One region of the Kineococcus esterisolvens genome, then DNA from elsewhere that is predicted to be linked to it. Evidence: riboswitches for the same ligand, from Rfam matches in the RefSeq annotation. Region 1 holds a riboswitch; each other region holds the start of a gene.
The links. Region 1 has a riboswitch for S-adenosylmethionine ahead of ACRYR8_RS01700 (class I SAM-dependent methyltransferase). Riboswitches for the same ligand answer to the same signal wherever they lie in the genome.
Positions count from the first base shown of each region.

Region 2: linked by a shared signal. The riboswitch ahead of ACRYR8_RS00505 (sulfurtransferase) and the one ahead of ACRYR8_RS01700 (class I SAM-dependent methyltransferase) in region 1 are both predicted to bind S-adenosylmethionine.
Region 3: linked by a shared signal. The riboswitch ahead of ACRYR8_RS00475 (sulfite exporter TauE/SafE family protein) and the one ahead of ACRYR8_RS01700 (class I SAM-dependent methyltransferase) in region 1 are both predicted to bind S-adenosylmethionine.

Region 1 is NZ_JBJLRI010000002.1:147,306-150,570, forward strand. Features, by position in the region: gene ACRYR8_RS01695 (ROK family protein) at 112-1,287, shown strand; gene ACRYR8_RS01700 (class I SAM-dependent methyltransferase) at 1,339-2,178, opposite strand; SAM riboswitch class I at 2,187-2,273, opposite strand; gene acs (acetate--CoA ligase) at 2,432-3,265, shown strand, end outside.
Region 2 is NZ_JBJLRI010000001.1:110,173-113,437, forward strand. Features, by position in the region: gene cobA (uroporphyrinogen-III C-methyltransferase) at 1-1,138, shown strand, start outside; gene ACRYR8_RS00505 (sulfurtransferase) at 1,240-2,148, opposite strand; SAM riboswitch class I at 2,491-2,584, opposite strand; gene ACRYR8_RS00510 (FxLYD domain-containing protein) at 2,671-3,265, opposite strand, start outside.
Region 3 is NZ_JBJLRI010000001.1:102,428-105,692, reverse strand. Features, by position in the region: gene ACRYR8_RS00480 (nitrite/sulfite reductase) at 1-684, opposite strand, end outside; SAM riboswitch class IV at 949-1,064, shown strand; gene ACRYR8_RS00475 (sulfite exporter TauE/SafE family protein) at 1,096-2,001, shown strand; gene fdxA (ferredoxin) at 1,998-2,324, shown strand; SAM riboswitch class I at 2,384-2,476, shown strand; gene ACRYR8_RS00465 (methylenetetrahydrofolate reductase) at 2,532-3,265, shown strand, end outside.

The DNA of each region.
Region 1 (3,265 bases):
AGCTCGATCCAGCCACCCTCGGAGGAAGGCGGGCGCCGCCGGGGGTTTCGTCACGATACTGAGCTACCGTTCCCGGCACGCGCCCCGGTGCGCGACGAGCGGAGGAGCGGGATGACCACGACGACACCGGGGCGACCGGCCACCGCCTGGACGCCGCTGACCGGCCCGGCCCACAGCATCGCCCTGGAGGTCCTGCTCGACGGGCCGCTGCCGCGCAGCGAGCTCGCCCGCCGCCTGGACCTCTCCCCCGGCAGCCTCACGCGGCTCTCGCGCCCGCTGCTGGACTCCGGTCTGCTGGTGGAGACCCCCGGCGCCCTCGACCCGACGTCGGGCCGGCCGACGCGCCCGCTCGACGTGGAGGAGGACGGCCACCACTTCGCGGGCGTCAAGCTGACCGCCGACACCGCCTACGCGGTGCTGACGACCCTGCGGGCGAGGGTGGTGGCGGAACTGGAGGCGCCGCTGCCCGACCGCTCCCCCGCCACCTGCGTCGCCGTCGTCGGCGACCTGGTGCGCTCGCTCGCGGACCTGACCGGTCCGCGCCGCCCGGGGGTGCGCGCGGTCGGCGTCGGGCTGGGCGGGCGGGTCGCCCCCGACGGGGAGGTCCTCTCCGCCCGGTACCTGGGGTGGGAGTCCGTGCCGTTCGGTCCCTCGCTGGAGGCGGAACTGGGTGTGCCGGTCGTCGTGGACAACGACGTGCTGTCCCTGACGCGCGCCGAGCAGTGGTTCGGCACGGCCCGGCGCTGCGACCGCTTCGCGGTCCTGGCGATCGGCACGGGCGTGGGGTACGGCCTCGTCGTGCACGACGAGGTCGTGGACCACCCCGACGCGGGGGTGGGCCTGCTGGGGCACTTCCCGCTGGACCCGACCGGGCCGCTCTGCCCCGAGGGGCACACCGGCTGCGCGGAGGCGATGCTCACCCGCCAGGCGGTCGAGGTCCGCGCCGGCCTCGCGCTGCGCCGCCCCGTGGGGTTCACGGAGGTCCTGGACCTGGCGGTCGCGGGCCAGCCGCTGGCCCGGCGGGTGGTCGACGACTCCGCCCGCGCGCTCGGCGTCCTGGTGGCGGCGATCGGGAACCTGACGATGCCGCGCACGGTGCTGGTGTCCGGGGAGAACGCCGGGCTGGCGGAGGTGGGGCGGGAGGCGGTGCGCGCGGGGATCCGCGCGCACCGCAACCCGCGCGCCTCCGAGCTCGACGTCGCCGTGCAGCACACGGGTTTCCCGGAGTGGGCGCGGGGGGCGGCGGTCACCGCGATCCGCACGTTCGTCCTGGGGCACCGCCGGTGAGGGCGGGCGGTGCCGGTGCCGGCACCCGCGGCGACGTGGGGGGCGCGGCCGTCAGCGCCGGCGGGCCAGCAGGTGCCAGAACCGCGCCGTCCGGCGGAACTCCTCGCGGCGGCTGAGCTCGACCTCCAGCTCCTCCAGGTCGGCGACGGAGTTCTCGTCGGCCCGCTGCGCGTCCTCCAGCAGCGTCGTGACCGTCAGGACCCCGGCGCGACCGACGACCTCGCAGCCCGCCGCGGCCGCGGCCGCCTCGACGGCGGCGGGGTCCAGCCGCAGCACGGAGCGGCCGGTGGCCCGGTCCTCGCCCCGCTCGGCGTCCAGCAGGACCCACGCCTGCGCCGGCCCGTCGCGCAGCGCGGCGGTCAGGACGTCGGCGGCCGGGTTGGGGGCCATGAGCGAGAGCAGCCCACCGGGCCGCAGGGAGGAGGCCAGCGTCGCCACGTCCGCCGCCACCTGCTGCACGCTGCCGCGGTGCTGCAGCACGTCGTGGCACAGCACCACGTCGAAGGACCCCGAACCGCCCGCGCGGTGGCGGGTCAGCGCGGCCAGGGCGGCCAGGTCCTCCAGGTCCGCGGCCACCGTGCGCACGCGGTCGGCCACCCCGGCGGCGGCCGCGGCCGCCCGGGCGGCGCCGAGCACGTCCGGGGAGGTGTCCAGCACCGTCACCTCGTGGCCGGCCAGCGCCAGCTGCAGCGCGTCGCGGCCGTCGCCGCCACCGGCGTCCAGCACCCGCAGCGGCGCCGGGCCCAGCTGTGCGCACCGCTCGCGCAGCAGGGCCGCCAGCACCCGGTAGCGCAGCCGCCCCCACGGCGACTCCTGCCAGGTGGACCACGCGGCCGCCTCGCGCAGGGCGTCCTCGGCGGGTCCGCCGCCGGCGGACGTCGTCGTGCTCATGGCGCGCTCTCCCATCGGTCCTGGCGTGAGCACCCTCCGCGCGGGGGTTGCTGCGGCGTCGTCGAGCCAGGTCTCTCGGCCGCTCTGGATGGTCCGAGCAGGGTACGGCACGCCGTGCGGGACGGGCCGGGGCAGCTCACGCCCCCGCCCTGCCCCCGTCCTGCGGTTCGCCACCGCGACCGGCGGGACGTCCCCACCCGCTGGGTACGCTGACCGCCGGACCCACGACCCCCCCCCGGGAGGACCCGCCCGCATGAGCACCGCCCCCGTCCCCGCCGGCGACGACCTGGTCTTCCCCCCGCCGGCGGAGTTCGCCGCCCGGGCCAACGTGGGGCCGCAGGAGTACGAGCGGGCCGCGGCGGACCCGGAGGCGTTCTGGGCCGAGCAGGCCGGGCGGCTGCAGTGGGACGAGCCCTGGCACACCGTGTTCGACGGTTCCACGCTGCCCACCGCCCAGTGGTTCGTCGGCGGGAAGCTGAACGTCGCGGTGAACTGCGTGGACCGGCACGTCGCAGCCGGCCGCGGGGACAAGGTGGCGCTGCACTGGGAGGGCGAGCCGGGCGACTCCCGCACGATCACCTACGCCCAGCTGCAGGACGAGGTGTGCCGGGCGGCCAACGCGCTGCAGGAGCTGGGCATCGGCCACGGCGACCGCGTCGTGCTGTACCTGCCGGTGCTGCCGGAGACGATCGTGACGACGATGGCGTGCGCGCGCATCGGCGCCGTCGTCAGCCTGGTCTTCGGGGGTTTCTCCGCCGAGGCGCTGCGCTTCCGGGTGGAGGACACCGGCGCGAAGCTGCTGGTGTGCACCGACGGGCAGTTCCGCCGCGGGAAGGCGGTGGCCGTCAAGGGCGCCGCGGACGCAGCCGTCGAGGGCCTCGACCACGTCGAGCACGTGCTCGTCCTGCGCCGCACCGGGGACCTGACGCCGGACGTGCCGTGGACGCCGGGCCGCGACGTGTGGTGGCACGACGTCGTGGACCGGCAGAGCACCGAGCACGACGCGCCGAGCTTCGACAGCGAGAACCCGCTGTTCATCATCTACACCTCCGGCACCACCGGGAAGCCGAAGGGCCTGGTGCACACC
Region 2 (3,265 bases), on a different contig from region 1:
TCCGCCCGCCGCCCGCTGCAGCCGCGAACTGGCCGCGGCGGGCGCCGACGTCCTCGTCGTCGCCGCGCTCCTGTGCGAGGAGCTGCGCGAGGAGCACGGCAGCGGACGGGTGCGCTGGCGCGAGGGCACCCTGCGCGCCGGTGACCTGGACGGGGCCTGGCTCGTGCACGCCGCCACCGGCGACCCGCGCGAGGACGCCGCCGCCGCCTCGCTGGCCGAGGCGCGGCGGCTGTGGTGCGTGCAGGCGGGGACCCCCGGCGCGGGTACCGCCGCCGAACCGGCCGTCGTGCGCCGCGACGACGTCGTGGTCTCGGTGAGCGCGGGCGCGGACACCGGACGGGCCAGGGCGCTGGCCGTCCACCTCGGGCAGCGGATCGACTCGGGCGCGGCACCGCTGCGCCGGCACCGCCGCACCCGCGGACGCGTCGTGCTCGTCGGCGGCGGCCCCGGCGAGCCGGAGCTGCTCACCCTGCGGGGACGGCGCCGCCTGGCGGAGGCCGACGTGGTGGTGGTGGACCGCCTCGCCCCCACCGCCGTCCTCGCCGAGCTCGACCCGGACGTCGAGGTCGTCGACGTGGGCAAGACCTCCGGGAACCACCCGGTGCCGCAGGAGGAGATCAACCGGGTCCTGGTGGACGCCGCCCTGGCCGGGCGCACCGTCGTGCGCCTGAAGGGCGGCGACCCCTACGTGCTGGGCCGCGGCGGCGAGGAGGTGCTGGCCTGCCGCGCCGCCGGCGTCGACGTCGAGGTGGTGCCAGGCGTCACCAGCGCCTTCGCGGTGCCCGCCGCGGCGGGGATCCCCGTGACGCACCGCGGGGCTGCGCGCTGCGTCACGGTCCTGTCCGGCCACGAGGACCTCGACGGCGACGACCTGGGCGCGCTCGCCCGCCTCGCCGGGACCCTCGTGGTCCTCATGGGCGTCGCGGCGCTGGACCGGCTCGCCGCCGACCTGCTGGCCGCCGGCCGCGACCCGGCGACCCCGGTCGCCGTCGTGCAGGACGGCTGGAGCCCCCACCAGCGCACCACCACCGCACCGCTGGCCGACATCGCCCGGGTGGCCCGCGAGGCCGGCGTGCGGGCACCGGCCGTCGTCGTCGTCGGCGAGGTCGTCACGGCGCTGGGACCCACCGGGCCCTGAGCGTTCCCGAGCCGCCCCGGACGCGGGAGGACGGCCCCTGCGGGGTCCGGCGGCACGAGGCCGCGGGACCCGCAGGGGCCGTCGCGGGGTTCCCGGAGGGCTCAGCGCTCGCCGGGCTCGGGACCCACGACGATGGGCGCGCGCACCGCGTTGCCCCACTCCGTCCAACTGCCGTCGTAGTTGCGGACGTCCTCCAGCCCCAGCAGGTGCGTCAGCACGAACCACGTGTGGCTGGACCGCTCACCGATGCGGCAGTAGGTGATGGTCTGCGTGGTGGGGGTCAGGCCCGCACCGGCGAAGTAGATCTCCTCCAGCGCCGCGCGGTCCTTGAAGGTGCCGTCCTCGGCGGCCGCCTTCGCCCACGGAACGCTCGCCGCGCCGGCGATGTGACCGCCGCGCAGCGTGCCCTCCTGCGGGTAGTCGGGCATGTGGGTGCGCTCGCCCGTGTACTCCGGCGCCGAGCGCACGTCCACGAGGCCGCCACGGTGCTCGCGCACGTCGGGCGCGAACGCCCGCACGCGACTGTCGTCGCGCTCCACCACGGGGTACTCGGTGCGCTGGCGCTGCGGCACCTCGGTGGTCAGCTCACGTCCCTCGGCGGCCCACTTGGCGCGACCGCCGTCCAGCAGCCGCACGTCCTCGTGGCCGAACAGGGTGAACACCCACAGCGCGTACGCGGCCCACCAGTTGCTCTTGTCGCCGTACAGCACGATGGTGTCGTCGCGGCTGATCCCCTTGGCGGAGAGCAGTTCCGCGAACGCCGCGCCGTCCAGGTAGTCGCGGGTCACCGGGTCGTTGAGCTCGGTGTGCCAGTCCACCTTCACCGCGCCGGGAACGTGACCGGTCTCGTACAGCAGGACGTCCTCGTCGCTCTCGACGACGACCAGGCCCTCCCGGCCCAGGTTCTCGGCGAGCCAGGCGGTGCTCACCAGCTTCTCCGGGTGGGCGTAACCGGCGAACTTCTCGTCGGTGGTGTCGGCGGGCACCGCGGTGGACGTGGGGGTCGACATGCGTTCTCTCTCCAGGGCGTGACGTGGGGCTTCCGGCCGCCGTGCAGCGGCCGGGCGGGTGGGGGTGCTCCCGCCGGAGCGGCCTCGTGGAGGCCGTCGGCCGGGGCACCGGCGGGCGGGGGGGGGGGGGGGGGGGGGGGGGGGCCCCGCGGCCGGGCGGCGGGGGGGCGCGCGGCGGGCCGGGCCCGGGGGGGGGGGGGCCCCCGCCGCCGCCCCCCCGCCCCCCCCCGCGGTCCGGCCGGGTTCCGCAGCGGTCAGCGACAGGCCGCGGAACCGCGCCGGCACAGGTCGATGTGCCGGCGGGAGTGCAGTTCGGTGGTGCGGTCCTGAGTCATGCCGTGCCCTCCATCGGTCCTGGCGGAAGCACCCACGCCCTGCGGGAGGGGGGTTGCTGCGGCGTCGTCGAGCCAGGTCTCTCGGCCGCTCTGGATGGTCGTGGGCCACACCGTGCCCGTTGCGCAGGCACGCTGTCAACCTCCTCGTGCTCCGACCCGGCGGAGCGACCCGCCGCTCCCGCGGTGCTCAACCGGCGGCGCTCACGTCCTGCGTCACCTCGAGGACCCGGCAGGCCACCGCCCCGGTGACCCCGCTGCCCCGCACCGCGACCGTGACGGTCTGCCCCGGGGCGAGGCCCGCCACGTCGGTGCGCCCCTCCCCGAGGGTGGCGTCGGCGGCGTCCACCCACTCCACCGCGACCGACAGGCTGCGCGTGCGTTCCGCGGTGCCGGTGACCGACACGGTCGCGGTGGCCGTCCCGGACGCGCCCGCCTCGCCGCAGGAGAGCACCTCGACGCCCTCGGGGGACCCGGAGGGGCGCGTGCCCGCCGCTCCCCCGGCGACCGGCCCCGCCGTCCCCCCGGGGGGCTCCTGCGCCTGCTGGACCACGTCCCCGCGTGCCTCGACCGTGACGGCCACCACCGCGGCGACGGCGCCCGCGGACAGCACCAGCCCCGCACGGGCCGCCCGGGAGGTGCGCGCGCGCCGCAGGGCAGCGGCGGCGACGAGGAGGCCCAGCACCGCCAGGACCAGGGCGAGCACGTGCAGCCGCGGCACGAACGCGACCAGGGCACCCGCCACGGCCAGGACCACGGAGGCCAGGGCGGCGCCGCGCGCGCGG
Region 3 (3,265 bases), on a different contig from region 1:
GGTCTTGAACTTGCGGGGCAGGTTCGCCAGTTCCGGGTCGCCGATGAACCGGTCCACGATCTCGGTGATGACGGGGGTGGGGTCGATGACCTCGTCGCGGGCGATGCCGGCGACCGGGCTGCCCAGCACCACGCGGGGGGTGTCGCCGCACGCCTCGGTGGTCTGCAGCCCCACCGCCTCCAGCCGCCGCCAGATCTCCGGGACGTCCTCGACGCGGACCCAGTGCAGCTGGACGTTCTGCCGGTCGGTGATGTCGGCGGTGTCCCGCGCGAACAGCGTGGAGATCTCGCCCACCACCCGCAGCTGCTCGGTCGTCAGGGAACCCCCGTCGATCCGCACGCGCAGCATGAAGAACTCGTCGGACAGCTCCTGGGCGGACAACTGCGCGGTGCGCCCGCCGTCGATGCCGGGGCGCCGCTGCGTGTACAGGCCCCACCAGCGGAACCGGCCGTTGAGGTCGTCTGAGGCGATGGAGGAGAAACCCTCCCTCGCGTACACCTGCTCGATGCGCTCGCGGACGTTCAGCCCGCTGTCGGCCGCCTTGAACTCCTCGTTGTGGTTCAGCGGTGCCGTGCCGTCCACGCGCCACTGCCCGTTCCCGCCGGGGCGGGGGGCTCGCGGTGCACGGCGGGGTGGCGGCGGGACGGTCTGCGGGGTGGCGGTGGGACTGGCTTCGGGTGTCATGGAACCTCACGGGGGAGACGGGTGCTCCTCGTGAGGAGACCCTCAGCTGGTGGGCTGCAGCGAGCGACCGGAGCGGCAGGCGTAGGCGCTCTGCAGCCGCATGAGGTCGACGTACCGGCGCGAGATCAGGCGCACGGCAGAGGGCTGGACCACGTGACCACGTTAGGGCACGAGCGCGGGAACTCCAACACGTCCGCCGGCCCGCGCGCCGCGCGCACCACCGGGGTGTTGACCGGCGGTCGAGGGTCCTCTACCGTCAGCAGCGGTCACGAGTGCCAGCGCGAAGCCCCGGCTCGCTGGTCGGCAACCCTCCTTTCGCGGCGGGGTGCTCCGGGTGAGGACCTGGCCGTTCGCCGCTCGGCGTCCGGCAAGCGCGGACCCTCGGGTCCACGGACGACGGATGGACCGCTCGTGCACAAGTTCGCCCTGCTCGCTGTCGTCGGCCTGCTGGCCCAGCTGGTCGACGGATCCCTCGGCATGGCCTACGGGGTCACCTCCACGACGCTGCTGCTCGTCGTCGGCGCCAGTCCCGCGGCCGCGTCCGCGACGGTGCACCTGGCCGAGATCGGCACGACCCTGGCCTCCGGTGCGGCGCACTGGCGCTTCGGCAACGTCGACTGGCGCGTCGTGGTGCGCGTCGGCGTCCCCGGGGCGGTGGGCGCGTTCGCGGGCGCGACGGTCCTGTCGTCGCTGCCGATGGAGGTGGCCGCCCCGGTGATCAGCACCCTGCTGCTGCTGCTGGGCGTCTACGTGCTGCTGCGATCGGCCGTCGCCCGCTTCGACGAGCGTTCCCTGCACCGGCCGCTGCGACGCCGGTTCCTCGCCCCGCTGGGGCTGGTGGCCGGCTTCGTCGACGCGACCGGGGGCGGCGGCTGGGGGCCGGTGGGCACCCCGGCACTGCTCGCCTCCGGCCGGCTGGAACCCCGCAAGGTGATCGGCTCGGTGGACACCAGCGAGTTCCTGGTCGCCGTCGCCGCCAGCGCGGGGTTCCTCGTGGGCCTCGGTTCGCAGGGCATCGCCTGGACGTGGGTCCTGGCGCTGTTGGCCGGTGGGCTGATCGCCGCGCCGATCGCGGCCTGGCTGGTGCGGCACGCACCGCCGCAGGTGCTGGGTGCCGCCGTCGGCGCCGTCATCGTGCTCACCAACGCCCGGACGCTGCTGCGCAGCGACGCCGTCGCCGCCCCCGACGCGGTCCGCTGGGTCGTGTACGCGCTCGTCCTGACCGCCGGCGCCGTCGGCGTCGCCCACTCGGTGCGCCGCCACCGTCGGCGCATCACCAGCCCCACCCCCGAGAGCGAGAGGAGCGGCGCGCAGTGACGTACGTCATCGCCCAGCCCTGCGTGGACGTGAAGGACAAGGCCTGCATCGAGGAGTGCCCTGTCGACTGCATCTACGAGGGCGAGCGTTCGCTGTACATCCACCCCGACGAGTGCGTCGACTGCGGGGCGTGCGAGCCGGTGTGCCCGGTGGAGGCGATCTACTACGAGGACGACGTGCCCGAGCAGTGGTCGGCGTTCACCGCGGCCAACGTGGAGTTCTTCGACACCGTCGGCTCGCCCGGTGGTGCGGCGAAGATGGGCCTGATCGCCGCTGACCACCCGGTGGTCAGCGCGCTGCCGCCGCAGGGCGAGGGGCACTGAGCGCCCCGGCACCAGGCGAACACCGGCACCACCAGCACCACGGCACCACCAGCACCGCCACCCCATCCAGAGCGGCCGAGAGTCCTGGCTCGACGACGCCGCAGCAACCCCCCGGTCCCCGGGAGCGGGTGCTTCCGCCAGGTCGATGGAGTCGACGATGTCCACCCACCGCCCCACCTCCCGCCCCGCCGAGCACCGCGCGCGCCGGTGACCGTCGGCGCACTGGTCGCCGGCGCCGCCGGGCGGCCGACCCTGAGCTTCGAGTTGTTCCCGCCGCGCTCACCGGCGGCCCGTGACGCCCTGCACGGCACCGTCTCCCGCCTGGCCGCCACGGGCCCGGACTTCTTCTCGGTCACCCACGGCGCGGGTGGCGGCACCCGCGACGCCGGCTGCGAGCTGCTGCGCCACCTGCGCCGGGAGACCCGGGCGGTGGCCGTGGCGCACCTGACCTGCGTCGGGGCCACCCGCCGGCAGGTCGTGGACCTGGCCGAGGAGTTCTTCGCCGCGGGTGTGCGCGACGTGCTCGCCGTGCGCGGGGACCCGCCCTCCGGGCGGATCACCGAGCCGGTCCCCGACGACGCCGTGCGGCGCGCCTGCGACCTGGTGGAGCTGGTGCACGTCGCCGACCGGCACCACCGCGTCCGGGCCGGCGCCGCCGTCCTCCCGCTGAGCGTCGCGGTGGCCGCCTTCCCCTCCTCGCGGCGCGCCGGCGACCTGCAGGCGCTGCGCGCCAAGCAGGACGCGGGAGCCTCCTTCGCCATCACCCAGGTCTGCTACTCCGCCCGCGAGTACGCCGACTTCACCGGCCGGGCCCGCGCCGCGGGCATCACCCTGCCGCTGCTGCCGGGGATCATCCCCACCACCGACCCGGCGCGGTTGCTGCGGCTGCAGCAGCTCACGGGGGTCGCCCCGCCCCGGGAGCTGCTGGCGCTGCTGGAGTC